Regions from separate parts of the Desulfobacter postgatei 2ac9 genome, predicted to be linked through region 3. Evidence: predicted binding sites of a transcription regulator. Region 3 holds the regulator's gene; each other region holds the start of a gene.
What was found. Region 3 encodes sigma-54, which starts transcription at its own class of promoters, with help from an activator protein. Its sites were predicted from a motif close to TNTGGCACANTTTCTGCTNT; they were not measured.

Region 1 (7,818 bases), 260 kb from region 3:
AGATCCGTATCATTGGTCACTCCGGCCAGCGCACAGGCTCTCTGGGCACACCCTATACCAGAATAGAGGTCATGGGTCCAGCCTCGGATGATATTGGCTGGCTCAATGCCGGTGCTGAAATTATTGTCCATGGATCGGCCTCCAACGGAGCCATGAACGGCGCAGCCCAGGGCAAGGTCTTTGTGGGCGGCTGTATTGGCGCCCGTGGTATGACCATGACCAAGCGTAACCCCAGATTTGAACCCCCCGAGTTGTGGGTACTGGGGGCGGCAGGCGATTATTTCGGTGAATTTATGGCAGGCGGCATTGCTGTTATCTGTGGTGTAAACGCCCCTAATCCGGATCAGCTTCTGGGCTACAGGCCTCTGGTAGGCATGGTGGGCGGAAAGGTTTTTGTGCGTGGCCAGGCCCAAAGTTATTCCGACAAGGATGCCAAGGAAGTGGACCTTGATGATAAGGAGTGGGAATGGCTGACCCTGGGTCTTAAGGATTTTTTGAAGAAAATCAAACAGCCGGATCTGTTTAAAGAGTTGGCTGTACGAAAAGCGTGGCGGTTGTTTGAAGCCAAAAATCCCCAGGAAAAGGCAGATGGGCCGGATCGAAAGTCCATGTCGTGGTTCAGGGAGCAGATCTGGGATATGGAGCTTGGCCGCGGCGGTCTGATAGGAGATCTTCAGGAAACGCAAAAGGGTACCATACCGGTTATTACCAGAGGTGAGTATAGAAGATATGTCCCGGTCTGGGAACAGGGAAAATATATCTCGCCCTGTCAGGCATCCTGTCCCACCGGAATTCCGGTCCAGCAGCGCTGGGCCATGGTCCGGGCTGATAATATTGACGAAGCCATATCCATGGGTCTTGAGTACTCCCCGTTTCCGGCCACTGTGTGCGGTCACCTGTGTCCCAGCCCGTGTATGGCATCCTGTACCCGAAATATGTCCTATATGGCACCCATCAATGTTCGTCTTCTGGGGCAGGCTGCCCAGAATATCAAACCGCCAAAACCGGCCCAAGAAACCCATAAAAAAGTGGCTGTCATCGGTGGCGGCCCGGGTGGTATTTCTGCTGCCTGGCAACTTACCATGAAAGGACACACCGTCACGATATTTGAAGCCGGTAAGACCATTGGCGGAAAAATTTCTGCTGTAATTCCTGAATCCCGAATTCCTGCCGATACCCTGAATGCGGAACTTGACCGGATAAAGTCTTATATAAAGGATATAAGACTGGGAGAGAAAATTGATGCGGAAAAGTTCAATGAGATAAAAAACAGCCATGACTATGTTGTGGTGGCTGCCGGTGCAAAAAAACCCAGATCCCTTCCCATCAAGGGGGTGGAGCGGGCCCTCTTTGCCAATGATTTCCTTGAGCAGGCCAAGGCGGACAAGATAAAACCAGGCAAAAAGATCGTGGTCATCGGTGCCGGTAATGTGGGTTGTGATGTGGCCACTGAAGCCCATCGACTGGGTGCTGTTGATATAACCCTTATTGATGTCCAGAAACCGGCTGCATTCGGCAAGGAAAGAGAGGATGCCGAAAAATGCGGTGCTCAATTCCGCTGGCCGTTATTCACCAAAGAGATTAATGCCAAAGGGGTTGAACTTCAGAGTGGAGAAATTCTGCCGGCCGATACAGTGGTGATCTCCATTGGAGATGTGCCTGATCTCTCCTTCCTTGGGGAAGGGATTGAGCTTAATAGAGGATTTGTCAAGGTGGATGAAGCCGGTCGGTCTTCGGATGAAAAGGTTTTTGCGATTGGGGATGCTGTAGGTCCCGGACTTATCACCGATGCCATCGGGGCAGGCAGACGGACAGCTACGGTCATTGATCAGCTCCTCAAGGGCCAGGTGCCGGATATCGAAAGCCTTGCCCCCATGATCGATACCCGGCGTGTAAGTCTGACCTATTATAACCCCAGGCAGGATGCCGACAATATAGAATCGTGCGGTGAGGACTGTGCCTCCTGTGGAAATTGCAGGGATTGCGGTATCTGCGTGGCAGTTTGTCCAGAAGCGGCCATCAGCCGGAAGGAAAAGGAAACCGGTTTTGAATACGTGGTCGATGAATCCAAATGCATTGGATGCGGATTTTGCAAAGGGGCCTGCCCCTGCGGTATATGGGAACTTATACCCAACACGCCTCTGATGTAAACAAAGCAATAATTAGGATCAAATCAACGCGTTGATTTGATCCTAATTATTGATAACTGCAGAATTATTTTTACCAGAATAGCAATGCTGCCGTGGACCGAATGGACAGCGTGAACGCCTAAATCCGTTATTCAGGTTGATTTCATGTTTTGTTGTGGGCTGAATCCGGGGTGTCCGATGGACCAGATCAGCCCGTGGCGGTTATACCCAAATTCCTTTCTTTGGCGGATTGCCATACGAATCGAAAGAATCTCCATTCGTCTTCAATACTGCTTGGAGGTCTTCCACAGTAAATTCAAAACCATCTTCCTTTGCCATGGCACAAAATTTTTCCATTGAAAAACAGTTGTCGTACTTTACACGGAATTTGCGGTCATCTGCACCTTTATCTAAAAAAGCCTGAACGTTTTCTTCTGACATTTTACTTCTCCATTAATTAATTGGTTAAATAACTACAAAAAGAATGCAAACAGTGTTCCATTATTAATAAAAAATACCCGTATTTTTTATATCTTTGGAGTATCATTGTAAAAATTCTTTTTTTTATCTGTTTTTAAAACGGCAATAGTCGCTTGAAAATATGGCTTGACATTGTTTTGGCGTCGATGCTAATCGTAGCCATGCGCTGATCTTGGATATTGATACCCCGGTTCGACCCAAAATAACACATAAAAGTAATGAAATTGCGCCTTTTGACTTTCATTTAAAACATATAAATACAAAAAAGGAGTATTTGATGTGAAAAAGATATGTGGAATTAACATTTTTGTTCTTTTTATAGTGATGGTGTTCATTGCCCAGGCCTACGCCGACCAAGTGCGTGTTTCAGTGGCAAAAAGTATGAGTAATTTGTGCAATAATTTGATCGTAAAGTTTCAGGCGCAGCATCCGGATGTCAAAATTGTTCCAAATTTTGCGTCATCCGGCGCTTTGGCAAAGCAAATAGAGCAGGGGGCGCCTGCAGATATCTATATTTCCGCCAACCCGAAGTGGATGACATATTTGATTGAAAAGGGTAAGATTAAGACAGATACCGAAAAAATATTTGCCCACAATGCGTTGGTTTTTGTGGGTAAGTCAAGTACGAACGCCCATTCCATAGGCGATTTGCGGAAATTGACGCGTGTTGCGATAGGTAGTCCCAGCAGCGTGCCGGCCGGGCAGTATGCAAAGCAGGCGATGGATAAAGAGGGGATATATGATGAAATGCTCAAGAACGGACAACTGATCATGGCAAAAGACGTTCGCCAGGCGCTGATCTATGCCGATCGGGGAGAGACCGATGGTGCGTTTGTTTACAAAACAGATGCGATGCTCGCCAGCAGTGCCAAGATTCTGTTTGAAGTGCCCCGTGAGCTTTATAATCAGGTAACCTATCCGGCTGCAATGACAAAGGCGAGTGACGGGAACGCCGATGCCAAGCTGTTTTATGACTATATTGTTTCTGAAGCGGCCCATCCGGAAATGGTCCGGCTTGGTTTTACATTGCCCTGATATTGGTTATGGCAAGTGAGATTGCGATGTTGTCATTTTCTTCCCAGGATCTGTCTGCCATTGTGCTTTCCCTGAAGGTCGCCTGTTCGGCGACCTTGATTTCCACCCCCTTTGGTATTGCTTGCGGGTATTTTCTTGCCTTCGGCAAAACCAGAGGGAAAGCGTTGCTGGAAGGGATTATCAGTCTGCCGTTGGTTTTGCCGCCGGTTGTGGTCGGATATTTGTTGCTGCTCTCCTTCGGGTCCAACGGTATCATTGGTAAATTTTTGAACATGTTGGGTATCCAGGTGGTTTTTTCTCTTACCGGTGCGGTCATTGCCTCGGCGGTTGTCGGGTTCCCCCTGATGGTCCGTTCGATCCGTATCGGTATGGAGGCGGTGGACCAATCCTATGTTTCCGTGTCACGAACCCTTGGTGCGGGATGGTGGGACAGTTTTTTTACCATTGTCCTGCCATTGAGCGGCCGGGCGATTTTTGCCGGGATGTCGTTGATGTTTGCCAGAAATCTCGGTGAGTTCGGGGCAACCGTTATCCTTGCCGGCAATATCCCGGGGGTGACACAGACAATTCCCCTGGCAATCTATGAATATACCTCTGTTCCGGGTGGCGATCGGATGGCGCTGACGCTTTGTCTGGTCTCCATCAGCCTTTCTTTTGCCATCCTGCTTGTTAGTGAGGGCATAAACAGCAGGTTTGGGAGACGATAGCGGTGCAGTTGGATGTTGAGTTGAAAAAAAGTTTTAAGAATTTTACCCTTGATGTTGCCTTTCACCTCTCCTCACCAAGGACTGGAATTTTTGGCCCGTCAGGGAGCGGAAAATCAACGATTATGAATTTGCTGTCCGGTCTGGAGTTGCCGGACAGCGGTTATATTCGATTGGGTGATGCCGTTCTTTTTGATGCAAAAAAAAAGATTAATTTGAAGCCGGATCAGCGTAACGTTGGTGTTGTGTTTCAGCATGCCCATTTATTTCCGCACATGAGCGTTAAAAGAAATATCTTCTATGGATATAAACGGGTCAAGCTGGAAAATAGACGAATTGATCCTGATGGTCTTTTTAAGGTGCTTGGTATTACACAGCTTTTGTCACGAGATGTTTCTACACTGTCAGGTGGGGAGCGGCAGCGCATTGCCCTGGCAAGGACGGTTCTGTCAAATCCTCAGCTTATCCTCATGGATGAGCCGCTTTCGGCTTTGGACGAGGGGCATAAATTCCAGATTATTCCTTACTTGAAAAATGTCTTCGACAACTACGGTATTCCCATGATTTTCATCAGTCATTCGGTGCTGGAGATGCGGATGATGACCGATGAGGTTCTGATGATTCAAAAGGGTCGTGTTCTGCAGCACGGTGCGACTGAGGAACTGGTGAAAAAATCCTGGGGCAGGGGGCTTGAAAGTTATGTCAATTTGATTCATCTGGGTGGCGCGTCACCCTATAAGGATCTTTTTTTATATAAATGGGGTGACGCGCGTCTCATTCTCACTGAACCGGCAGAAGGTGAAAATAATCTTTTTGAACTCGATTCTCGTGATATTCTTCTGTTTAAACGGCATCCGGAAGCAACAAGTGCCAGAAACCTTTTGGAGTGCACTGTGACCGATATCTATAGCAGCGGAAATCGTGTGCGTGTTGAGCTTGTCTGTGGTAATGAACACCTGATTGCCCAGATCGTTCCCGAATCCGTACATGAATTGGGGATTGAAGAAGGCGCACTGGTGGTGGCGGCAATAAAGGCATCGGCGTTTAAGAAAATATTCTAAGTGTCCTTAGGACGAATTCCAACACCGGAAATTTCCCTTTCCGGGTGCCCCTGGTGTCAGGTTTGACAGATAGGTATCGATAATATCACAATTGCTGTGTTCGCCATCAAAAAACAGATTGATGACCGGTGTTGCGTACTGTTTCTGTATGGATTGGAATATTCCGGCGGTAATATTGCCGGGCATACAACCGAACGGTGCACAGTTAACCACCAGATCCGCCCCGGATTTCATGAATTCAATGGCCCTGCCCAATGTGATAATGGCTTCACCTTTAAAATCAATGGACAGATATCTTGATCCCTGGTTAATGGTCGTTTCGATATCCGGCTCCTCCCGTTCATCCAGAATCGGGCAGACCAGACGGGTCCAGACCAGCTCATGCTGGTGCAGATATCGATTCTGGAAAAAACTGTTGATCTGGCTCAGCCGGTTTTGGTGCCGGCTTGCCAGAAACGCCATATGGGAGGTGTACTGCAGCCATTCGCAGATGGGGGTAAGCCAGACTTCTGCACCGGCCTGTTCGATCCTCCGGACCAGATCCTTGTTAATGAACCGGTTATTTCTGACATATATTTCCCCCACAATGCCGACTAAAGGCTTTTGACCGGTTTTGACCGGTATGTCCAGGAATTCATCCCTGGCCTTTTTCATCATTCTTTTAATATCAAGCCCGTTTTCAAAGGCGTGGGCCAGATTCCGGGCATGTTTTTGATACATGGCTTCAGTCTGCCCCTCTTTTCTTTCATAGGGTTTGATCCGGCAGCGCATTTTAAACAGGATGTCGCTGATCACGGTTCCCAGCCACATCTTTCGGCGGATATTATCGCTCATATACTGATAATTGTCCACGCTGCTCCATGATACGATGGGGATATCTGTGTATCCCATCTTGTTCAAAACGATCCTGTCCAGCAGGCAATACTGGCCGAAACGACACGGGCCGCTGGCCGTGGGCATAAACAGTGCGTGTCCGCGGGTTGTGTCTTCTCCGTTATCCTTAAGCATTGCCATTAATGCACCGATGGTTGCCGGATAGGGCGCGCACTCACCGCCGCGGGTCAGGGATCGACCTAAAAGAAATGAATGATTGTTTTCCATGGGCAAGACGTCTGCACAGATGCCTGAATTCCGGAAAATGGCTGCAATCATCTCAGGATGCGCTTCACCCATGCGGGAGATCCATAATGTTCTGTGCCTGATCGCATCCGGAGAGTTATCCGGCAGGTTCAGGACATATCTTGGCACCTGTCGGACCTGGTTGGCTGCCAGAACATCGGCAAAGGCTTCAAGACGGGTCATATATCCTGTGTCTGCCCCATGTTCATCCATCTCCAGGGTGAGCATGGGCTTATCCCCCATGATTTCTTCAACATATGTCTGAATGAAAGAATCCGGACCGCAGCCAAAATTACTCAAATACACTGCAAACAGATTGGGTGTACGGGCAATGATCCGGGCTGCCTCCAGTATCTTTCTGCCTTCATTCCAGAACATATTGTTGAACTCTTTGCCTAAATCTTCCTCATCCAGATTCAGGTATTCCAGGGGCAGAACCGTAAAGCCGAGCGTGGAGAGCTTTTCCGGCAGAGACAGGTTGGCGCCGGCATCAAAGACGTTATAGGGCCGTCCAAGGATGACAATGGCCGGAGCACCATCCGAGTTGATTTGAGTCATGGCGTGCTGCCCGGCTTTATTGACTTCTGTTTCAAACGCATGTTTGGTTTCCCAAGCCTGCTCCCAGGCCAGGCTTATCTGATCTTTACTTTTTTTCAAAGTGTGCCCGATATCTGAAACCAGGCGGTCAACCGCGGTTTTTTTATCCCATCTGAAATCGATGGTGGCGGTCAGCAGTCGATCGGTGTCCAGGCCGTTCATGTGAAATGCCGATCGTATCAGTCCCGGCAGGGCCATATTGTATGGGCAGAAATAGGCCTGGCTGCTTTTGTGCGTTATATTGCGTTCACTGATGCTGCAAGGTACAAATACCCGATTTGCATGTTGTCTGGTCAGCAGATACTGGATATGTCCATGGGCCAATTTGACCGGTTGACAATAGTCTGCACCCACCCAGTTTGCAGCCATCCGGATAATCTGGGGCGAGGTGGGCCTGGAAAGAACGAGCCTGTAACCCAGTGCGGCAAAAAAACGCTGCCAGAACGGATAATAACTGTAACTTAGCAGCGCATTGGGCAAATGTATTACTGGCGCATCTTCGGGCAACTGAGGGTCGTTTCCGATGGTTTTCCAGATATGCTCCCGCTGTCTGAAAAATTTGAATTCCGCATTCGTTTTGGCCTTGATATCGTTGCTCTCCCTGCCGCACAGATATCCCCAGGCTTGGGTTTTTTCTGAACCTTTTATGCGTAAATGGCTGATATTGCAGTTATTGGTACATAACCGGCAGGT
Region 2 (7,818 bases), 1.1 Mb from region 3:
ACCTCTCTGCTCATTGATAAAAACGGTGAGGTTCTGGGCGGGGTGGAAACCTTCAGGGATCACTCTGTGGTGGAAGCGTTAAGAAAAGAACTGACCGGAGGCGTCCGGGTGGGTGACATGGTGAGCAACTCCAGTGCCATGAAAAATATTTTCAATATCCTTCCCCAGATTGCTGAAAGCGATTCATCCGTTCTGATCGAAGGAGAAACTGGTACTGGAAAAGAGTTAATGGCAAGGGCCATTCACAACACAAGCCACAGAAAAGATTGCCCTTTTGTGGCCATCAACTGCGGCGCCCTGCCGGACACCCTACTGGAGTCAGAACTGTTTGGATATAAAAAAGGGGCATTCACCCATGCAGTAAAAGACAAGCCCGGCCATTTTGCCCTAGCAGACAACGGTACGATCTTTCTTGATGAAATCGCAGACACAAGCCCGGCCTTTCAGGTCAGGTTGCTTCGGGTACTTCAGGAACGCGAATACACACCCCTTGGCGGCATAGCCAAAGAGCAATCCAATGTCAGAATTATTGCCGCCACCAATAAAAACCTGACAACCATGGTGGAAAACAAGGAATTTCGTCAGGATCTTTATTACCGTATCAATGTTATTAAAATCTCTCTGCCGCCCCTGCGTCATAGAATGGAAGATATTCCCTACCTGGTAGACCAGTTCATCTCCCGGTTGAATCTACGCCGCAACAAAATGATCCAGGGACTTTCTCCTGAGGTGCTTGCCGCATTCATGGCTCATGATTTCCCCGGAAATATCAGGGAGCTTGAAAATATCATTGAACATGCCTTTGTCTTGTGCGCCAAAGAGTTCATCACCATGGCGCATCTGCCGCCGTCACTTGCGGCCAAATCAGGACCGGGAGCCGGTGAAAATAAAAATCCGGTGGCTGCCGCACAAACCAAAATGATTACGGACGCGTTGAAACGGAACAACAATAACCGGAATGCTGCAGCCCGGGACCTGGGAATACACAAAAGCACCCTGTTCAGGCGCATTAAAAAACTGGGAATCCAGTTGTAAAAGAGATTTATCCATGCAACCGAAAACGTATATAAGTCTCTTTTTTGCAACAATCACGATATTCCCAGGACCTGTCGCTTGAAAAACATACAGATCAGACAGGGGTTTGCCGCAGTTGTCCCCCTGGGTCTGTTAAGGCACAACCTTTGCATTTTTAATGCTCGCAAAAAAGAGTCCTAATAGGAGGAGATCATGAAAATTGCGATTACCACTTGGGGAAACCGGGTTTCGCCTGTGTTTGATGCCGCAAAAACCCTTTTAATTGCAGACATTGAAAATCAAAGCATTCATAGCAAGAAATATGAAGTTTTCGAACCGCACGATATCATTGCCCTGGCAGCGCTTTTAAACCGTGAAAAAGTCAAGGCTCTGGTTTGCGGTGCAATTTCGGAACCCTATGCGACCCGGCTTGTTGAAAACAGAATCCGTATGTTCGCCTTTGTCACCGGCAATGCCATGGATATCCTGAATTGTCTGGCTATGCATCATATTATTAAACCGGCTTTTATGATGCCCGGATGCACCCAGTTGCCGGAAATGCCTTTGCCCTGACCCCTGTCTCACAGAATCGGGCATCTTCCAAAAAATCAGGCTCTGCGCATCATTCCCATATTCTGGAGTTGCACAATAATATTATATTGAAAAAGTACCTGCCGCCTTAGAGGGAGGGAGGCGGCAGGTACTTTAGGCATCTCGCGCGTAAGGAGGACGCCAAGCAAATATGCAGGTGGTTGCGTTAACTTTATTTAGTACATTATTCTTGCCTGCATAGGAGGAAAATGCGCGGCCGCTGTCGAAAGTTCCGAAACAGCAGCCTGGGGCATGATTAATGGCTACCTAAAAAGTCAGGGTATGCATTACCACCATGTTCTGTAGAGTCGAGCCCTTCTATCTCTTCTTCCGCAGATACCCTTAGGCCCATGGTAGAGTCAATAATTTTGAACAGGATAAAAGCCGTGCAAAATGTCCATGCAAAGCAGGAAACAATACCAATGCACTGTATGGACAAAATTTTGATGCTTGTGCCGCCGATGTTAAAGATACCTGCAGCAAGGGTTCCCCAGGCACCGCAGACGCCGTGTACGGAAATCGCACCAACGGGGTCGTCGATTTTGATTTTATCAAAAAACAGTACGGAGAAGACAACCAGAATACCGGCAACGGCGCCGATCAAGATGGCGGAACCAGGCGTAACATTGGCACAGCCGGCAGTAATACCCACCAGACCTGCCAGGGCACCGTTCAAACTCATGCCCACTTCAGGTTTTCCAAACTTAATCCAGGAAACGATCATAGCTACAATACAGCCCGCAGCTGCACCCAGGTTGGTGTTTACAAAAATCATTGCAATGTCTTTATTTGCGGCAGTGGTGGAACCCGGGTTGAAACCAAACCAACCAATCCACAGGATAAACACACCAAGGGCGGCCAGGGGGATATTGTGACCAAGAATCGGTTTAATACCACCGTCTTTGGTGTATTTTCCAAGCCGAGGGCCAAGAACAATGGCGCCTGCCAGGGCCGACCAGCCACCAACGGAATGGACAACCGTGGAGCCGGCAAAATCAATGAACCCGAGGCCTTCAAGCCAGCCGGAACCATTGAACAACGACCCCCATGCCCAGGAACCGAAAATGGGATAAATAAATGCGCTCACAACGGCACTATATATAAGATATCCCGTAAATTTGGTACGTTCAGCCATGGCACCGGAAACAATGGTGGCAGCCGTTGCGGCAAACACTACCTGGAACATCCAGAAAGCCAGTACCCAGGGGTCTCCACCTACTTCAAAATCACTGAGGAAAAATCCGGTGGTACCGAAAAAACCGGTTTTAGAGGTACCGAACATCAGGCCAAAACCAATGGCCCAGAAGACAAGTGAGCCCATGGCAAAGTCCATCAGGTTTTTCATCATGATGTTTACAGCGTTTTTGGCACGGGTGAACCCTGCTTCCACCAGGGCGAACCCGGCCTGCATAAAGAAAACAAGGGCTGCAGAAACAAGGGTCCAGACATAGTCGGCATGGGTCTGGACCAGTTGAATTGCTTCGGCATTAGAGACCACTGTCGGGGCATCGTCTGTACCGGCCCATGCTGCTGTGATGGTGCAAGCCAACGAAGTCAGAATCATCAGTGCATACTTCATTTTTTTAACCTCCTTAATTAATATCAATTATTTAAATTTTATAAAGCTTCTGTTCCGGTTTCACCTGTACGAATACGAACAACATTTTCCACAGGAAGAACAAATATTTTACCATCACCGATTTTCCCTGTTTTCGCTGTTTTTACTATTGTATCCACCACGGCTTGAGCCTGGTCATCGGCAACACAAATTTTCAATTCAACTTTGGGTACAAAATCTGTCTGGTATTCTGCACCTCGGTATACCTCTTTGTGTCCTTTCTGACGGCCAAATCCCTTAACTTCCGAAATAGTCATACCGTTAATACTGATTTTGGATAACGCATCTTTAACCTCATCCACCTTAAACGGTTTAATCACTGCCACAACTTCTTTCATATTTACTCCCTTTGTTAATATGTGCGTTAAAACAACTTACGCTTTGTAAAGAGCAAGAGGGGTGCCAGAAATTATTTTTTTTGATATTTTAATATATATATTTGAAATTATTAAAATATTTTAATTTATTTTTTCAGAACACCCCACAAGAGAAATAACATTTTTGGGACAAAATAGATTACATTAATGTTATTTCATACATATATAGAAAATTAAAGCACAAAAGTTAACACATTTTTGTACTTTCATACACAAAATGATAATTAAGAAACGAAAATAAGTGTTTGCAAGCGCTCAAAAGGGCATTAAAATTTCATGCAGGGTCTTTCCAGTGGAATATACCCTGGAAAAACAATTATGTAGAATATTGATTGACAAAAACTCAACCGCACGATTAAATATTTGGTTAATCGAATTCTTAAACCGAGTACTTCAATTGAACCTAATATTTATTTTGATTGGGCATACAGCCAATGCAGAAGCGTGTTAAAGAAAAAAAACAAGAAAATGAAGCTAATGTAGTCACGGCATTGAATTTATGCAAAAATGCCCGAGACCTTATTCGCATTCGAAAGCCGGAACAGGCGGAACCCTTATTACTGGCCGCCCTGGAAGTATCACCTAAAAACCCTTATGTCCTGGTTGCGTTAGGTGATGTCAAGCGAATGCAAAAACAATTTAAAACCGCTGCAAAATATTATCAAAGTTGCCTTGAGGCAGATCCGCTTAATCCTTTTGCCATGTCCGGTCTTGGCGATGCATACAGGGGCACCAACAACCTGGACAGTGCCATTGAAATTTGGACCAAGGCCCTGGACACCCACCCTGAAAACTACCTGGTGATGACCCGGCTGGCGGATGCGTTGACCAAAAAAGGGGATTTTACCACTGCCAGACAAATATATGAAAGATCGATCAGGCTGAATCCTGATGATCCCTTTGCCCTGTCAGGTCTTGGCAACATATATGTCCGCCTCAAGGAATTTGACCTGGCCGGCCCGCTGCTTGAGAGGCTTGTAGCCAAACAGCCCCAAAATCCCAGAGCCATCGGCGCACTGGCTAACTTTTACCGCAGACAGGGAGACTTTGCCAATGCAAAGGCTCTATTCGAACGGATTCTGGAAGTTGATTGCCGGAATGTCTATGCAATGGACGGGCTGGCAGATTGTGCCCGGGGCAACAAGGAATACGAAAAGGCAAAACAGCTGTGGGAAAAAGCCATGGCAGCCGGAATGAATATAGCCATCGCCCAAACCCGGATCGCAGATGCCTGTTTGCAGATGGAACAATTCGCCCAGGCAAGACATTATTATGATCAGGTGTTGTCTGTGTCTGAAGACAAATTTGCCCTGTTGGGGCAACTGCGTCTGATCGAAACAGAGCCGGGGGACAAACAAAATAAGATTATTGATGCAGCGAAAATTTTTGACCGGTTACTGGTACTTGATCCATCTGATCACCGGACACTGAATGAATTCAACGCATTCAGGATACGGTATCCGGAAATTGATGCCTATATCCAGGCCTGATTCAGGCCTATTGTTCCTGATTTTCAATCAGGACATTTTTAAAAAAAAGGGTCCATCAAAATGACTGATAAACTTAACCTTCCCTCCCAATCGGATATACAGGCAGTCTTAACCCTTGACCGGGATACCCTGCCAAGTTTTCCACAGGTAGCCGCTAAACTGCTTGAAGTATCAAAAAACGATACAGCATCCCTGGAGGAGGTGGCAAAAATTGTTGAGACGGACCCCGGTATTTCCATCCGCGTACTGGAGCTGGTCAACTCCGCATTTTTCGGTTTGAGCCGAAAGGTGACCACCCTGTCGGATGCAGTTGTCATCCTGGGCCTTGATGAACTTAAAAAATTGGCCTTGAGCATCGCTATTTTTGAAAAAATATTTAAAACCGGGTATACAAAAGAGTTTGACCGCCTGATGTTCTGGCGCCACAGTCTTGCTGTTGCGGTGCTGAGTATGAAAATAGCCCAAAAAATTGAATACCCAAATCCGGAAGAAGCATATACTGCAGGCCTGCTCCATGATGTTGGAAAAATATTTTTAGATCTGCAGGGGCATCGCAGCTATGGCGAATTTATTAAAAATCTGTCGGAATCCACAGACCTTGTTATTGAAAAGGAAAGATCTGAAATCGGTCTGGGCCATGATGATATCGGGGCCTTTTTCTGCACCCGGTGGCAACTTCCCGAAAACCTGGTACTGGCCGTAAAATACCACCACCAATCCTTTGAGAACCACGACCTGACTGAGAATGAAAAACAATTGATTGCCATTGTATCTATGGCGGATTTCCTATGCTGGACCCAGGGCATGGGGTCCTTTGATTTCATCCGTCCTCCCATCCTTGCCCCGGAGGTGGAAACCTGCGTTAATCCGGAAAAAGTCAATATTATCAACTGTATTCTTGAAATGAACAAGGAAATCGAAGATATCTCAGCCTTTTACCAGTTTGTTTTCCCAACGGTAGACCAGCTTAAGGAAAACCTACTGTGGGCAAACATCAAACTGTCCCGGGCCAACACAAAATATTATTACCAGGGGGACCCAACGAGCCGAACACAGGATACCCCCTTAAGCGAGGACGGACTTTTGCCCCCGGACATTGGTTTTGAGATGGGCAAATCCCTGTCCAAGGCCCAAACCGTCAAGCAGGTTCTGGATATTGTCTTGTACCAGGTGGGCTGCATTTTTCAACCCTGCCACTGGTCCATCCTGCTCAAGGACGCCAAAACCGGTGACATGGTTTTTTCCGTGGTGGTGGGTACCAACAGCAGGCGTCTGCAGGGGGTGAGACTGCCCAAGGGTGAGGGGATTGCAGGATATGTCATGAAAACAGGGAATCCACTGGTGGTTGATGATGTAACAAAGGACAAAAGATTCAGCAACAGGGTGGATAAATACACCCGGTTCAACACCCGTTCCATCATTGCCACGCCGTTGAAAACCGATAACAAAATTTTTGGTGTCATAGAACTGGTCAACCGGGTTAATGAAGAAATGTTCAGCGAACGGGACCTTGCCCTGCTCTCCTCCATTGCCGAATATGCCGCTATTGCCATTGAACGATCCTACTATCACCAGGCACTGACCAACCTTGCCACCCGGGACAGTCTGACAGGTCTAAAAAACAGATTCAGTTTTGAACGTACCGTGTCTAACCTGGATGACTTCCAGGCCCGGTTTGGTCGGGTTTTTTCAGTCCTCATTCTTGTGGTGGATGGCATGGCACGGCAGTACGAAACCCTGGGACAGGATAAATGTGATACGGCCCTCAAGGAACTGACCACCATTCTGAATAAAACCAAACGCCGTGAAGACCTGATTTTCAGGTATGCAGAAAACAGCTTCCTTGTTCTTTTGCCCTTAACCTATTCCGATGGTGCCCAGAAAGCCCTGGCAAGGATAAAAAAAGCCCTGACCCTATCACCGTTGGATTGTAAGCAAATTTTTTCCTCTGTCACCATCCAATCACACACAATGGCAGGTGAAGATGCCGGTCAGCTCAAAAACCTTTTGGCCCAGATCCTTTCCAAAACCCGCCAGCCTGAGCAGGAAAGCGAGGTGGCAGATATGCAGGAAAACATCCAGGTGCTGGTAGAAAATGAAATGGCTCTGGCAGAGGGTGAAAACGCAAAAGAATCTTCACCTGAACACGCCTCGAAACAAGACATTAAAAATTTTGGAAAATCCGTATCTCTCCAGGGCCAGTTCAAACGCCTCAAAACCGGAGAATTTGGAAGAATCCGTGTGGAGCAGGTATCATTATCCGCCATTGGCATCAGGATATCAAAATCCCATCGCATCCTTGTCAATGATTTTTTGGATATTGAATTCAACCTGGATGATATCAAACGGGCACTGGTTAAACGCAGAGTGGTGGTCAGACAGATCCAGGGGAATTACATTTACGGAGAATTTTACAACCCGCCGCCCTATGCAAAGAATCTGGGCTTTTATATTTTTAGTTAGGGACTTATTACCGGCCTTGGGTTTTCAGGTTTTCAACCATTTCAGACACCAGTTTTCCCCCGGATGTTCGGGCCGTAGGATTAACTTTTACCAGCTGTTCCCAGGCCTCAATGGCTTTGGGGAGATCATTGAGGTCGTGCATATAGACAATCCCCTTGTTAAACCAGGCAGTTTCAAAATCGGACTGAACCGTAATGGCTTTGTTAAATGCTGTCAGGGCTTTTTCAGGTTCATTGTTCCGTCGATACATTACCCCAAGGTCCGT
Region 3 (7,818 bases):
TTGCCTTTACAGTGGCCGACGCCCCTGCTGAAGTTAAAACCCGGGCAGATATGATTACGGATCTGCCCGGGGGAAAAGGTGCTGTCCGCCAGGCTTGTGAAGCCATTCTCAAAGCCAAAGGGCTTTGGGAAAAGTCCGTTTCAAGATTTTTGTCATGAAAAGCGTCGGCAAAAAGAACCTGATACTGCCCCTGGCTGTGCTTTTAGGCCTCATTCTTGTTGGCGTCGGTGCTTATTATTACATCAACCACCTGCTCACCACGCCTATCAAGCTTGAAAATATTGAGCTGGATGACAAGGCTGCACTTAAACTTAACGCCCTTGAGCAGATTTCCAAAAAAAACGGAATTACCGAATGGAAGCTCAAAGCATCCAGCGCCACCCTGCTCAAAGACCCGAAAAAAGCGGTCCTTGAAGATGTGGACATTATTTTTTACACAAAGCAAAATGTACAAGTTCACCTTACAGCAACCCGGGGAGAACTCGACACCAGTACCCATGACATGATCTTATCAGAGAATGTTACTATCCGGTATCAGCAATACACCCTGACAAGTGAAACATTGCATTATGCCAAAAAACCGCATATAATACGCTCTGATTCAAGGGTTACATTTGATGACGTAGACTCCGTGATAAAAGCTGACAGCATGGAGATCCGGCTAAACCAGGATCTGATCATCTTAGAAGGACACGTAGAAGGACAATTTAGTGAAAATAGTCAGAATACCAATAGCTTATAATATTTCTCTGGTTTTGTTGCTGGTGCTGTCGTCTCTTTTTGCACAGGTATCCTTTGCAGCCCAGCAGAACGCAACTGCTGAGAAAAAACAGCCGCCGACAGACCTGAAAATTACTTCGGATAAAATGGTCGCCGACAAAAACCAATCCATGGTGGAATTTATCGGAAACGTCAAAGCGATTCGGGCGGACAGTGTGCTTTTAGCAAATTCGATCAAAGTATTTTTTCATACTTCAAAAACCAAAAAGGAAGGCCAATCAAACGTCAAACGGATTCTTGCCACGGGGAATGTGGAATATACCGAAGGGGAGCGCAAAGCGTTCTCGGATCAGGCGGATTATGACACCGCAGATGAAATACTGGTGCTCACAGGGGAAAAAGCCCGTCTGCTTACGGGAAAAAGCTGGATCTCCGGCAAAAAAATAACCCTGTTTAAGGCCCAGGACCGGGTGGTTGTGGAAAGTACCGAAAAAAACAGGGTTGAAGCATTTTTTGATGCCGAAGATCAGGATGGTTCTTTATAAATGAGCCGACTGGTACTGGAAAAACTTGTAAAGACCTATGGCGGTAAAACCGTGGTGAATCAGGTCAGCCTGACCGTTGACCAGGGTCAGGTCACCGGGCTTCTAGGACCCAACGGTGCCGGAAAGACCACGACCTTTTATATGACCGTGGGCATGATCCGGCCGGACAAAGGCACGGTCCATCTTGACGGGGAGGATATAACCCGCTACCCCATGTATGTCAGGGCCAGAAAGGGCATTGGTTACCTGCCCCAGGAGACCTCTATATTTAAAAAACTGACTGTCAGGGAAAATATAACGGCCATTCTGGAGGTTATTGACAAAAAAGTCGCTGACATCAACCGGAAAGCCGAAACCCTGATGGAAGAACTTGGGATACTGGCCTTGGCCGGACAAAAGGCGACTTCCCTGTCCGGTGGAGAAAAGCGCCGTCTGGAAATTTCAAGGGTTCTTGCCACAGACCCCTTGTTCATCCTACTGGACGAACCCTTTGCCGGCATTGATCCTTTGGCTGTTATTGATATCCAGCAAATCATTTCCCAGCTTACCGACAAAGGCATCGGAATATTGATTTCCGATCACAATGTCAGGGAAACATTAGGCGTATGCAACACAGCTTATATTATGAGCCAGGGTATGGTTATGGAATCAGGCCCTCCCGAAAAAATTATTTCAAGCAAAGTAGCCAAACGCATTTACCTGGGAGACAATTTTAGACTTTAATCATGGAACTTGGATTACAACAAAGCCTTGCACTGACCCAGCAGCTGGTCATGACACCCCAGCTCCAACAGGCTATCAAACTGCTTCAGCTCTCCAGGCTTGAACTTGCCGAAATGATCCAGCAGGAAATGGAGCAAAATCCGGCGCTTGAAGAAATCTCCATTGATGAGGCCTCTGACAAAGCCATCACGGCCCAGGAAACCGAAACCCGGACAGCTGAAATAGAAGCCCCTGTCAAAGAAGTTACCATTGAAGAGCGGGTGCGCTCGGATACGGACTGGGAAAACTATATCAATGAATATAACTCCACCGGTAGAATCTACATGGAGTCTGAAAACAGTGAAGCGCCCAATTACGAATCATTTACATCCGAGAAACAAACCCTTGAAGCCCATTTAAAGTGGCAGTTGATGCTTTCGGATCTGCCGGACGAAGAGGAGCGACTGGGTCATGTCATCATCGGCAACCTGAACCGGGACGGATATTTATGCGCCGACGTGGAGGAGTTGGCCCAGAGTGCCGGGGCCGATATTGAAACCGTTGAAAAAGTGCTGGCTGTACTCCAGACCTTTGACCCCCCCGGCGTGTGTGCCAGAAACCTGTGCGAGACGCTTTTGATTCAAGTCCGGCAACTGGGCATTGAAAACGATATCATCACCCGGATTATTACGGATCATCTCAAAAATCTTGAAAACAGAAACAGTAAAAAAATTGCCAATGCCCTTAAAATTTCCGTTGAGGATGTGCGGGCTGCAGTAAAAATCATCCAGTTTCTTGAACCCAAGCCCGGCAGAAAATTTGCCACGGAGGAACCCGCCTACATCACCCCGGATATCTATGTTTACAAAGTCGGGGATGATTTTAAGATTGTGATGAACGATGACGGCCTTCCCAAATTAAAAATTTCAAGATTCTACAGGGAAGCCGTAGCCACCGGCAAAAAAATACCCAAGGAGACCAAGACCTATCTTAATGAAAAGATGCAGTCCGCCTCCTGGCTGATAAAATCCATTCATCAACGCCAGAAAACCATCTATCTGGTGATGGAAAGCATCATCAAGTTTCAAAGGGATTTTTTTGAAAAGGGCATTGCCTATCTGCGGCCTTTGATTTTAAAAGATATTGCCGAAGATATTGAAATGCATGAGTCTACGATCAGCCGGGTGACCACAAACAAATACGCGTACACCCCCCAGGGACTATTTGAGTTGAAATATTTTTTCAACAGCTCCATAGAACGGGGGGACGGACCTTCCATGGCATCGGCCAGCGTCAAGGAGAGAATAAGACAACTCATTGACAATGAAGATCCCAACGCACCCTTAAGTGACGATAAAATCGCCGCAATTCTGCAGGAATCAGATATTCAGATTGCCCGGCGAACCGTGGCAAAATACAGAAAGGTACTCAATATTCTGCCGTCCAACAAACGCAAACAATTATAGGGAGAGCTCATCTATGCAAGTCACCATCACGTTCAAACAGATAGAAGCATCCGATCCCCTGAAATCCTATGTAAATAAAAAGCTTAAACGGTTTGACAAGATGCTGGAGGGTCCGGCCGAGGCCAATGTTGTCTTAAGCGTTGAAAAAATAAGGCATATTGCCGAAATAACGTTAACCAGCGGCTCGCTGAACATCCATGCCAAGGAAGCGTCCGAAAGCATGTATGCCGCCATTGATATCCTGGCGGATAAAGTCAAAAGCCAGATCACAAAACACAAAGAAAAGATAAAGAAACACCTGTTGGGCAACAAGTCAAGCCTGACCGATACCCGTGAGTTCAGCATTGATGAGCCTTTGCCCGGGGACGTGGTTGATATTATTGAAGAACCCCTTGAAACAAAACCCATGGACATTGAGGATGCGGTGATTGAACTGGCGTCGGGCAAAAAATCTTTTTATGTATTCGTTAATGCCCGCACACAAGAGGTCAATGTGATTTATAAACACAATAACGGAAAACTGGGACTAATTGCCCCCCAAGGATAGGATGGCCGGAGCCAATGAAAATCAGTGACATTCTAAAGCTGGACGCTATTATCGCAGACCTGAAAGCCAAAAACAAACCAGAGGCCATAAAAGAACTGTCCCAGGCTGTTTCTCCGGTGGCCGGGGCCGAAGTCGAAGATATCACAGCGGTCCTGCTGGAACGGGAACATTTAGGCTCCACAGGCATCGGCGGCGGCATTGCCATTCCCCACGGCAAGTTGGAGACGGTGAAATCCATTGCTGTTGGATTTGGGCGCAGCATTAAAGGTATTGAGTTTGAGTCTCTGGATAACCGGCCCGTCCATCTTTTCTTTCTGCTTCTGACACCTGAACACTCCACAGGCGGTCATCTGAAAGTTCTTGCCCAGATTTCAAAGCTGCTGAAAATGGATCAGTTTAAAGAACGACTGTTGGCAGCAGGTTCAACAGAGCAGATCCATCAGATCATTCTGGAAAATGACGAAGAATTTTGACAATGGAAAAATTCAAGGTTTATATCATCACCGGCATCTCAGGTTCCGGGAAGACAACGGTTGCCCAGGCATTTGAAGATGCATCCTTTTACTGCATCGACAACATGCCCATGGAGCTTGTGCCCAAGGTGCTTGAGCTGCTGTTGGGGGAAAGCGCCAAAGTCAAGGGCGCAGCCTTTGTGATGGATATGCGGTCAAAAACTTTTTTAAATACATTTGTTTCAGGCGTCTCTGCTTTAGAGGAGATGGGCGTTTCTCCAGTCATCATATTTCTTGAGGCAGATACCCAGACCCTGGTCAAACGGTTCAGTCAAACCCGCAGGCACCACCCGGTGGGTGATAAAAAGAACCTTCTGGAGAGTATCAAGTCTGAAAAACAAGGCATGGCCTCCATCCGCAAGCTGGCCCACCAGATCATTGACACCTCTAATTTCAATGTTCATCAGCTTAAAGCAGAAATACACAACCTTGTATCCAAGGAGACCGGTTTTGAAAACTTGATGAAACTGAATATCATGTCTTTTGGTTACAAATACGGCATCCCGGTGGATGCGGATATTGTGGTGGATCTGCGTTTTCTGGCAAATCCCTATTTTGTGCCGGAACTCAAAGCCCATGACGGAGAATCCGATGCGGTAAAAGTCTTTGTCCTGGAAAACCCGGAGACAAAAACCTTTTTAAAAAAATATAACGACCTTATCGACTATCTCATTCCTTTATATAAAAAAGAAAACAAGGCATATCTAACACTTGCATTGGGCTGTACCGGTGGCCGCCACCGTAGTGTCGCCATTTCCCGGGCCGTATTTGAACGGCTGATGAAAAAGGGGCTGAACCCAAGCTTGCGGCACAGAGACATTGACAGAGACATCAAAGAAACATAACAGGCAAACTATGACAGGAATTCTAATTGTCACCCATGCGAATCTGGGTGCAGCATTAATTGATACCTTGGAGTTCATTTTAGGGACCAAGCAGGAAAAACTCGGGACCATAGCCATAGACATCAAAGAGGATCCGGAAATCTTACGCAACAAAATCAAACAGGGCATTAAAGATGTCTATTGCGAAAATGGCGTTATTATTTTAACCGACATGTTCGGAGGTACACCTTCAAACCTGGCCTACGCCTTTCTTGAAGAAGGAAAGGTGGAGGTGATTTCAGGCGTCAACCTGCCCATTCTTCTCAAAGCCGTAACAACCCGGAAGAAGATGGATATTAAAGCATTGACCGCAGCCCTGATTGAACACGGGAAAAAAAGCATTTCCCTTGCCAGCGACATCCTCAAAGGGACCAGCCGGTCCTTATCCTAACCTGTGCCATGCCTGCTTTCCCCTTTCGGGTATGGACTTAATTTCATTTTTGAAGGAGGCTAATAATGACGGTAAAAATAGGAATTAATGGATTTGGCAGGATCGGACGCATGGTCTTTCGGGCTGCTTTGGAAAATGATGCGATTGAAATTACGGCCATCAATGATTTGACCAACACCGAAACCATTGCCCATCTGCTTAAATATGACTCTGTCCACAGACGCTTACCCAACGAGGTCACCCATGGAGAGGGGTTCATTGCCGTGGATGGGAAACAGATTTTGGTAACCGCGTTAAAGGATCCTGCCCAGATTGCCTGGGCGGATGCCGGCGTGGACATTGTCCTGGAATGCACCGGCCTTTTCAGAAATCGTGAAACTGCGGGCAAACACCTTGAAGGCGGGGCCAAAAAAGTCATCATTTCTGCGCCGGCCAAGGATCCGGATGTCACCATTGTCATGGGCGTAAACCATGAAGATTACGATCCCGGTGCCCATCATATTTTATCCAATGCATCCTGCACCACCAACTGCCTGGCACCTGTAGCCAAAGTTCTGCTGGAAAATTTCGGTATTATATGCGGGCTCATGACCACGATTCACTCCTACACGGGTGACCAGCGCCTGCTTGATTTTCCCCACAAAGACCTGCGCCGGGCCAGGGCAGCCGCCCTCTCCATGATTCCCACCACCACAGGGGCAGCCAAAGCGGTCTCCCTGGTACTGCCCGAGCTTGAAGGCAAGCTCAACGGCCTTGCCGTGCGGGTACCCACACCCAATGTATCCCTTGTGGATCTCGTGGTCACCACCGAGAAAAAGGATCTGACCAAGGAGATGATCAACCAGGCACTTAAAAAGGCGTCCGAAACGAACCTAAAGGGTTATCTGGGCTATTGCGACACACCTCTGGTATCCATTGATCACAACTCTTGTCCGCTTTCTTCCATTGTTGATGCCTCCTGCACGGATGTCATCAACGGAGAGATGGTAAAAATATTTTCATGGTACGACAACGAGGCAGGTTACTCACACCGCATGGTTGATCTGGCTGCCATGGTGGGCAATGCCCTTTAAAGGAGGGAAAAAATGACAAGAATTCCATTGATTGCCGGCAATTGGAAAATGTACAAGACCGGTACCCAGGCTGTTGCTGCCGCAAAACAGCTGGCACACTTAAGCAAAGGTGTGGATGGCGTTGATATTATGATTGCACCCACAACCCTGTCCCTGCCCCTGGTGGCGGCGGCCCTGGGCAAATCGTCCCCGATCCGGCTGGGGGCCCAGAACATTTACCCGGGAACGGAAGGGGCGTTTACCGGTGAAGTGTCCGGTCCGATGATCAAGGATGCCGGTGCCGATTACGTAATTATAGGCCACTCCGAACGTAGACAGTACTTTGGCGAGACCGATGAAAGCGTCCGACTTAAAATCCGTTCTGCCCTTGATGCAGGACTTATTCCGGTTATGTGCATCGGAGAGACCGAAAGCCAGCGGGATGCAGATGAAACTTTTTTTATCCTTGACAAACAGATAACAGATGGGTTAAAAGGCTTTGATCTTGGAGATCTTGACACCCTGATCCTGGCCTATGAGCCGGTATGGGCAATTGGCACCGGAAAGACTGCCGGGCCTGAGCAAGTCAAGGAAGTCCACGGTTTTTTGCGACATCTGCTCAAGGAAAAATACGCAGAGGGTCTGGCTGCAACGATTCGAATTTTATACGGCGGATCAGTAAAGCCAGGAAATATTAAAGACCTGATGCAACTTGAAGATGTCGATGGTGCATTGGTTGGCGGCGCGAGCCTGAACCCGGAAGATTTTAATGAAATTATTAGGTTTTAGACTTTTTTAATATGACAAGTATTTTAGTGGCAATACACGTCGCAGTTTGCATTTTTCTGATACTTGTTGTACTGTTGCAGACCGGCAAAGGCGCAGAGATGGGTGTGTCTATGGGTGGTGCAGGCAGCCAGGCCCTCTTCGGAGCAGCCGGACCTGCAAACATTCTGACCAAAATTACCACGGTCGTGGCCATTATTTTCATGATAACAT
Region 4 (7,818 bases), 860 kb from region 3:
CATTCCCTGGTTCGGAGCAAAGACTAAAAGCGCGGAACTAAAGCCCATAGGGCCGGCAGTTACGACATAAATCCCTTTTTCCCTGGCCCGCTTGAAAAGCTGCCGCCTGATGTCAAAGCAAAAAAAATCAAGCCCATCAAGAACGACATCCACCCCTTCTAAAAATGCGTCAATATTATCCGGTTTAATTCCATGGGGAAACGTTTTAATATTTATATGAGGGTTTATAAGAAGGGCTTGTTCTTTCATGACATCCAGTTTAGGTTTTCCAAAACAACCGGTATGTGCCCCATATTGCCTGTTGATGTTAACGGGTTCAAAAACATCAAAATCAGAAATATGAAAGTTGCCAACGCCTGAGCGAACCATGGTGATCAAATGGAGACCGCCAACCCCACCCATGCCTGGAATTGCAATTTTTGCTCTTTTTAATTTTTTTTGTTCAGCCCGGGTTAATAATCCTATATTTCGTGAAAATGCCTGGTCATAATATTCTGAGGCGGAATGGATATCATAGGATTCTAAGTGGCTTGAAAATTTTGGCATCGTATTTTTTTGTCTAAATCCAGAATTGTCTGGAATTAAAGTATCTTTGTTGGAAACGTGTAAACAAAATGAATTTTTCAAAATACCATCGGATATCGCTAAAGACAAGGTTAAAATTATACCCGGTGATTATGTTTCATTGTGCTCTCAGGGGAAAGCGCTTGACAAATAATTTTAAAAAATACACGATAGTACAGTGACTTTCGATAGAATTTTCACACAAAAAAAGAGTAACCCAGGGTAAAATAAAGATGATCACCAAAAGCCTTACCTACGACAAATTTCGTTTCGGTCAAGTCATAGATGATGATGTCTTAAAAGATACCTTCCGGATGAGGTATGAAGTCTATGTGGAGGAGTTCGGGTTTGAAGATAGAGCCGACCATCCGGGTGGATTGGAAACGGATGAATACGAAAAAGAGTCGATCCATTTTGCCTGCCTGAATGAAACAGATTCCGTGGTCGGCACCATACGCCTGGTGCGCCATTCAGACAAAGGGTTTCCCATTGAACATGCCACAAAATTAAGTTTACCGGGGGAAAAACCTGAGCCGGACAAAATCGGCGAAATTTCCAGACTTACGGTAACCAAAGACCTCAGGCGCCGTAAAGAGGACGGCATGTATGGCGTGGAGTCTTATTTAAAGAAAAAAGAAGGCGGGATACTGCCCGATGACGGGAGCATTCCAAAAGAGATGGCGGGCAGGAAAAACCCTATCATTGTCCTGGGGCTTTACCAGGTGATGCTCCATGAAAGTTTGCGACAGGGGCTGACCCATTGGTACATGATCACTGAAAAAAAATTATTCTATGCCCTGAAAAAATATGGATTTTTATTCCACCAAATCGGAGATCCTGTACAATATCATGGTGAGAGGGTTCCCTATTTTGCAGATATTCATGAACTGCTGGTCAATCTGAAGCACACCGATGCAGGCATGTATGACCTTATGCTTACCGGATTGGAAGAAGCGTATCGACCGGATATTTAATTTGGGAAGCAAACAAAGAATAATGAATATCAAAGGTTATACCTTTATTATTATAGTTGTATTGCTGGTTTGGGTATGTCCGGCAGTGGCTATGGATGGTGCGCAGATCGCACAGAAGGTGGTGGACCGGGATCAAGGGCAGGATGCCACCTTAAAAATCCGTATGCTGCTGATCGACAAGGGAGGCAAAAAGCGATTCAGAAGCCTGATCACTGTGGTTAAAAAATACGGGAATGTATCTAAAAGCTATATACGCTTTACCTCTCCTGCCGATATAGAGGGAACTGCTTTTTTAACCTGGGAAAACAAAGCCAGTGACGATGATCAGTTCCTCTACCTGCCGGCACTTCAAAGGGTGCGGCGGATTGTCTCCAGTCAGAAATCCAATCGTTTTGTCAACACGGATTATACCTACGAAGACCTGCAGTCCAGGGAAGTGGACCAGGACGTACATACGGTCCTAAGAGAAGAAAAGTTAGATGACCATGACTGCTGGGTTCTTGAAAGCATCCCCAAAGCCACAGATGATTCCCAATATGGAAAACGGGTTACATGGGTTGTCAAAGAGATCTATCTGCCCATTAAGACCGAGTTTTATGATAAACGGAACAGACTTCATAAGATACTCACCGGTAAAGAAATTCAGAAAATCGAGGGGATCTGGACGATCCTTGATGCAGAAATGAATGATTTAAATAAAAACCATCGTACACTGCTGAAGACCGATGAAATAGGATATAATCGCGGCATTCCTGATGAAATTTTTACCAAGGGATATATGAGACATAATCAGTAGAACCTATTATTCTTCAAAATGCCATTTAATGCCCCTTTTATCAAGATATCGCTACGGTTTTTTTATTTTATCAAGCTTTATTTTCCTGTTTTTTTTATGTCCGCAATCCGCATTTTGTTTCAATCCCATAATGATTTGCCAGTCTACCGATTCAACTCAGAGTCAGTCGGTGAAGTCTTTGGAAGAGGGGGATGAACGTACGGATGACACCAGTAACCCATGGGCCGGGGAAAGCTCACGGGATAGCGACAAGGATGAAGGCCTGTTTAAGCTGTCGGGGGAAGTGCACAACAAGTTTGCCCATGATGTAAGTGAGGACAATAATTCAGAAGACGATATGATAAATCATTTCCAGGTGAGGATCGGAACACGCCTGGTGCATGGGGACCGGTGGCGTGCAGTGCTTTTTGTGGATGCAGATTATTTTTCTTATGGCAATGATGGAGACTGGAAAGAAGATGCGGATATCCGGCTGGGTGAGGCCTATCTCAACTTCAGAGGCGACGGGTTTAATATGAAGATAGGCAACCAGATCATCCGGTGGGGTAAAACTGATGCCTACAGTCCGCTGGATAATTTGAATCCCGAGGATTTTCGTGATGATCTTTCCGGTCGCCGGGAGGACCGCAAACGTCCCATTCCCATGGCTTCCATGGAGGTTTATGCCGGCAATTTAACCATTTCCGGGGTTTTTGTTCCGTTTTTTGTCAAATCGGAATACGATCTTATAGGAACAGACTGGGCAGTATTCGGGCGAGCGGACGGGATACCGCTTATGGAAGAAGACCCTTCTGATTCTCTGGGAAACAGCGAAGGCGGAATTCGTTTGTCCGGCATTGTTGAACGCCTGGACTGGGCACTTAGCTGGTTGTCTGCCAGGGAAGATCTGCCAACACCGGATACCCTTCTTCATCTCCCTGTGGGGTTTCCGCTTTCTGCAGGCAATCTGACAACATCTCAATTGGCATATTTTTTAAATGCCACCGGGAAGTCGGTGCTTCTCATTCATGACCGGCAAAATATTTTCGGTTTTGAATTTGAAACTACATTGGATTCTTTCGGGGTGAGAGGTGATCTGGCCTATATTGATCACACCAGTTATTTTACCCGGGACCTGGAGCGGATTCGAAAACCCGTGTTTCAGGCTATGGCAGGAATTGATTATAGCGGCGTAAACGACTGGTATGCCAATTTCCAGGTTTTGATCAGCCGGATCCGGGACTACGAAACCCGGATTGTCTGGGCCAAGGAGACAACACGGGCCATCAACGGCACCCTGTGGAAGGATTTTTTCAATGGAGATTTAAGAGTGGAATGCCGCTATTATTATGACCTGTCAGGAGATGCGACTGTTTTGACTCCCAAGGTCCGTTTATCTTTCTGGACGCCGGTGATATTTGAAATCGGCGGGGAATGGTTTGATGGAACCGAGGAGACGATTCCAGGCCGTTTTCAAAACAACGATCAGGTGTATTTAACTGCTGAAATAAAATTTTAGATGCTACATATAATAAAATGCAGGCTGAAAAGACGAACATGCCGTCTTCAGCCGGAAGTCAGGGGAAGAATCTGCCCGGTTGCTGAATATGCGATAACACGCTCGATCATATCTGCCCCATAATATCTTTTCACCTTCTCTTCATCTTCATTTTCTTCAAAGGGCAGCTCAATGGGGGTTGATCCTGATTCAAAAAAGAAATGATACAGGTTTTTCTTTTTTGGCATGTTACCATAAATTTCTTTAAATCTTTGTGCGACTGTATTTAGATCCACGCGAAGGGCCACGGCAGGGTTATTGTTTACATAGGAAAAGGAGGAAATTTGTCCGATTTTTTCAAATAAAAGGATATCTTCGTAAATTTTTAAATACTTTGGGTGAATCGTAATTAATAAGTCGTCCGCGCAAATGGTGTTAATCGCATATGACACTAGGAGACGGTTCCCCAGCATAGGGATATGTTTATTCCCTTTTCGGTATAACGGATGTGATGCCAGGCACCCGACTTCAACAAGGCGGCGCCCCTGGCTTCTTAACTCGTCCACCTGAGGTTTAAATCCAATATCCATGGGAAGGCCTTCTTGTTTATCATCCGGAAATAGGCTTGCAGTATATATGGGCGTTTTTCCAGCCTGATTATCCGTCAAGCAGCCCATAAAGACCCTTGCTTCGGGATTAGAATGGTGCCGGATAATTCTCAATGGGGGAGAGGTAGGTTCAATAAACCCGGCTTTTACATAAACATCATGCAGCAGCCTGAAACAGGACATATACTCTTCGATACTGCATGCCTCACAAAAGGTGATGTCGTCCAGATTGGTTTGAAGATCAGGAAGACGGCCACGGATGATTCTTTTTCTAAAGTACGCCGGCACATAAGGCAACAACAATTTTGTTAATGTATTTGAAATATTCATAACGCTTGAAATGAAAGCAGTTATCATGCCAGTGTAAGGAAATACCCGTTTCAGCGAGTTTAGACATAAATACTTCATGAATAAGAAAAAAAAGTTACGAAAACTACAACAGCAGTTACAAAAATTGCACTGCCTGAGTCGAGTCAGATCATATAGGGTGACAATCAAACTGTTTAACAATATATTCAATAGATATTTAAAACTCTTACATTTTCTTCCAGCGGTTCACTTTTTCGAATGCGGATTCAGCTGTTTTCAATAGTGTTGATACATTCACCGGCTTTTTAAAATAATCCTCAAAGCCGACATCAAGGCATTCCGACAGTTCAAATAAAGAGGCATAGCCGGTAATGGCATAGATAATAGACATGGGCTTAATGCTTTTTACTCTCTTACATAATTCCATACCGTTCATCACCGGCATATTTAAATCAAAAAACATGACCATAATGTTATTCTCTTCGATGATTTTTAATGCATCCCGTGCATTTTCTGCGGTGAAAACCTCATAACCGGCTTTGGTAAATACCTGGGAAAGCAATCTTAAAATGGGGGGTTCGTCATCAACGATTAATATTTTTTTATTTTCCATCATTCTTTCTCCTTGTCTGGGTTGGGGTCTGAGATATTAATAGAAGATGCTGCGTCAAGGTCCAGGATTTCCGAACTTAAATACATTTTTGTTTTGTACTGGGTGATAGCCATCAGCTTATTTGTAATCTCAGCCAGCCGTTGTGCCTGGTCTCTAATTTCCTTAACATTTTCTTCTTGGATTTGTCCATCAGCGATTTCATCAATTAATAATTCTGAAAAACCTAAAATTACCATTAAAGGCTGATTAATTTCGTGGCATATGGCGCCTGCGGTTCGAATCACCGCTGTCAGTTTTTCCTTTTCTATTTTTGCGCGCTCATAGTTCTTTGCGTTTGTAATATCCTCAATTGACAGTAAAACGGCTGTTCTTTTTTGTAATTGAAAGGGTTGGGTCGTTATTCTTAAATGCCTGCGCCCTATGGATTTAAAGGTCATGGATGTTTCAACCTGAAAATGCCCCTTGGTATTTTCAAAGGTATCATTCACTGTCATCCTCAATTTACATTTACTGCACTCTTTCCCAAATCCGCAGCCCTCAGGGGCATCTTCGTGATGAATGCAGCCAAGGGCGGTCCCACCTACAAGCCCGACGAGTTGATTATCCTTCTTATTTACAAATATGCAGACCATTCTGTTGGCCAAAACCAGTTTCAGGTCCGCGTCAATCACCGCGACCGCAATCGGTAAATTGTTAATAACCCGCAGGATATCATCCTTAGAAAACACTGTCGGAACATCCAATATGGTTTCTTTTATTTTAATTTCATTGGACATTGAAACGCCCTTTGCCGTTATTGACTCATACTGGTAGACAGTAAAATAGCCATTTTCGAATCCATGGTTTCAACCAGCGTGCATGTTGCACAGCCATCAAGATCCGTACCGGTAATCATTCCGGGGATGCCGATCTTAAAAGGCAACGTGCATTTTACATTTTTTAAGGCATTCCCGGACACCATATTAAGCATTTCAGACAATGTCCCAAACCGCTTCTCCCAAGTCAGTTCATCTTTGCTTTCGCCCAAAAAATTGGATGCAAGTTCTGCTACCAGTGGTGCCGGTGAAATAAGATCTATATTTCCACAGATATCCCCGGTAAAATTCAACCGACATGCCAATGCTGTATTCAGGTCGATGCCGGACTCATTTAAAATCGTTTCAGGACCTGTTTCAACCGGCATAAAAAACATGGTCTCCATAACTTCAGAAATCGAATTCGTTATCGCTGTCATCAATACTTTCTTCATAATCGGCCTCTCCAATTATACTGACAATTAAATCTCTGAGCGCCTCAGGGGTAAACGGTTTGGTAATATAACCGGCAGCACCGGTATCTATAAATTCTTTAATTTTTGAATCATTTCCCTCGGTTGAAATAACAATAACCGGAATTTCTTTGAACAGTGCTTCGGTCTTTACTGTTTTTAAAAAGCTGAGCCCATTCATTTCGGGCATGTTGTAGTCGGTCATAATCAAATCGACCCACTCTCCTTTGAGTACCGTTAACGCCTCTTTCCCGTTTGAGGCTTCAAGTATCCTGGAACCGCCGTATCCCGCAGCTGCAAGAGATCGTTTCAAAACGGTCCTCATCGGCATTGAATCATCTACAATCAATATTGAATAAGACATTTGCTTCCCTTTAGTTTCATTGAGCCATTTTTAATAAAATTTTCACTTCATGCATGTTGACCCCGAATTCGGCCATAATAGGTTAGCAACCGCCGGCATTGGCGTTAATTCCTTTATTTCACAGATCATGTTCTCCAGTGATGTCATATCTTCACTTCCTTGGATCCTGATGTTTTCAGGAAAATATCCCCCGATGCAATTTCAATTCGAACCGTGCGGTTGATGTTACCTCCCACTTCCTGCTTGTCTATCATCACCCTGTTCTTAAAAAACATTTTTTTTAACGCCAGATAATTGCGTTTTCCGATATTAAAAAAACCATTTTGATCAAGGATTTCAGCACCGCCTGCGACAAATATTTTAATTCTGGGCTTCATTGCGCCCATTGCGTAAGCGGTTTTAAACAGGCGAGGGATGCCGGTATCTGCGAACATGAATGGTTTTTGGACGGCTTTCTCTTTGTCTATGGCGGATTCCGGAAGCATATAGTGAAGAATCCCCCCGACTCTTACGACCGGATCATAAATAACCAGCCCTATGCATGATCCAAGAGAGTAAGTGATCACATCATCTGCGGGATTATTGCTTACTTTCATGTCTGCAACGCCGACAATTTGTTTCATCTATTCGTCCTCATCTCATTTCCTCATCTCATTTTTGCCGTCACAGTCCTTATTTTTTCGAGACAATGGAAAAGATGCCGTGGACATCCAGAATCAGTCCGACTTTTCCGTCAGCCAGAATCGCACCTCCGGCAATACCCCGGATATCATCCATATTCCCGCCAAGATTTTTAATGACATACTCGTCTTTGCCTAAAAGCTCATCAATTAAAAAAGCCCGTCT

Region 1: a site for sigma-54 is predicted at 2,613-2,632, ahead of DESPODRAFT_RS04370 (Nif11-like leader peptide family natural product precursor). Genes of this name have one in related genera too.
Region 2: a site for sigma-54 is predicted at 3,611-3,630, ahead of DESPODRAFT_RS10630 (P-II family nitrogen regulator). Genes of this name have one in related genera too.
Region 4: a site for sigma-54 is predicted at 4,763-4,782, ahead of DESPODRAFT_RS09470 (N-acyl amino acid synthase FeeM domain-containing protein). Genes of this name have one in related genera too.

Annotation. Positions count from the first base shown of each region.
Region 1 is NZ_CM001488.1:947,347-955,164, forward strand. Features, by position in the region: gene DESPODRAFT_RS04365 (FAD-dependent oxidoreductase) at 1-2,150, shown strand, start outside; gene DESPODRAFT_RS04370 (Nif11-like leader peptide family natural product precursor) at 2,352-2,570, opposite strand; gene modA (molybdate ABC transporter substrate-binding protein) at 2,889-3,644, shown strand; gene modB (molybdate ABC transporter permease subunit) at 3,653-4,351, shown strand; gene modC (molybdenum ABC transporter ATP-binding protein) at 4,354-5,409, shown strand; gene DESPODRAFT_RS04390 (acyl-CoA dehydratase activase) at 5,416-7,818, opposite strand, start outside.
Region 2 is NZ_CM001488.1:2,318,287-2,326,104, reverse strand. Features, by position in the region: gene DESPODRAFT_RS10645 (sigma-54 interaction domain-containing protein) at 1-1,035, shown strand, start outside; gene DESPODRAFT_RS10640 (NifB/NifX family molybdenum-iron cluster-binding protein) at 1,228-1,587, shown strand; gene DESPODRAFT_RS10635 (ammonium transporter) at 1,862-3,184, opposite strand; gene DESPODRAFT_RS10630 (P-II family nitrogen regulator) at 3,223-3,561, opposite strand; gene DESPODRAFT_RS10625 (tetratricopeptide repeat protein) at 4,035-5,090, shown strand; gene DESPODRAFT_RS10620 (HDOD domain-containing protein) at 5,151-7,553, shown strand; gene DESPODRAFT_RS10615 (tetratricopeptide repeat protein) at 7,561-7,818, opposite strand, start outside.
Region 3 is NZ_CM001488.1:1,205,447-1,213,264, reverse strand. Features, by position in the region: gene DESPODRAFT_RS05525 (KdsC family phosphatase) at 1-158, shown strand, start outside; gene lptC (LPS export ABC transporter periplasmic protein LptC) at 155-742, shown strand; gene DESPODRAFT_RS05515 (LptA/OstA family protein) at 711-1,265, shown strand; gene lptB (LPS export ABC transporter ATP-binding protein) at 1,266-1,988, shown strand; gene rpoN (RNA polymerase factor sigma-54) at 1,991-3,433, shown strand; gene hpf (ribosome hibernation-promoting factor, HPF/YfiA family) at 3,447-3,980, shown strand; gene DESPODRAFT_RS05495 (PTS sugar transporter subunit IIA) at 3,995-4,453, shown strand; gene rapZ (RNase adapter RapZ) at 4,456-5,337, shown strand; gene DESPODRAFT_RS05485 (PTS sugar transporter subunit IIA) at 5,348-5,767, shown strand; gene gap (type I glyceraldehyde-3-phosphate dehydrogenase) at 5,833-6,840, shown strand; gene tpiA (triose-phosphate isomerase) at 6,853-7,608, shown strand; gene secG (preprotein translocase subunit SecG) at 7,620-7,818, shown strand, end outside.
Region 4 is NZ_CM001488.1:2,063,149-2,070,966, forward strand. Features, by position in the region: gene DESPODRAFT_RS09450 (ThiF family adenylyltransferase) at 1-546, opposite strand, end outside; gene DESPODRAFT_RS09455 (PEP-CTERM/exosortase system-associated acyltransferase) at 798-1,538, shown strand; gene DESPODRAFT_RS09460 (outer membrane lipoprotein-sorting protein) at 1,561-2,334, shown strand; gene DESPODRAFT_RS09465 (DUF1302 family protein) at 2,513-3,832, shown strand; gene DESPODRAFT_RS09470 (N-acyl amino acid synthase FeeM domain-containing protein) at 3,880-4,749, opposite strand; gene DESPODRAFT_RS09475 (response regulator) at 4,955-5,344, opposite strand; gene DESPODRAFT_RS21040 (histidine kinase dimerization/phospho-acceptor domain-containing protein) at 5,341-5,829, opposite strand; gene DESPODRAFT_RS09485 (chemotaxis protein CheX) at 6,135-6,590, opposite strand; gene DESPODRAFT_RS09490 (response regulator) at 6,547-6,972, opposite strand; gene DESPODRAFT_RS09495 (chemotaxis protein CheD) at 7,116-7,595, opposite strand; gene DESPODRAFT_RS09500 (chemotaxis protein CheA) at 7,645-7,818, opposite strand, start outside.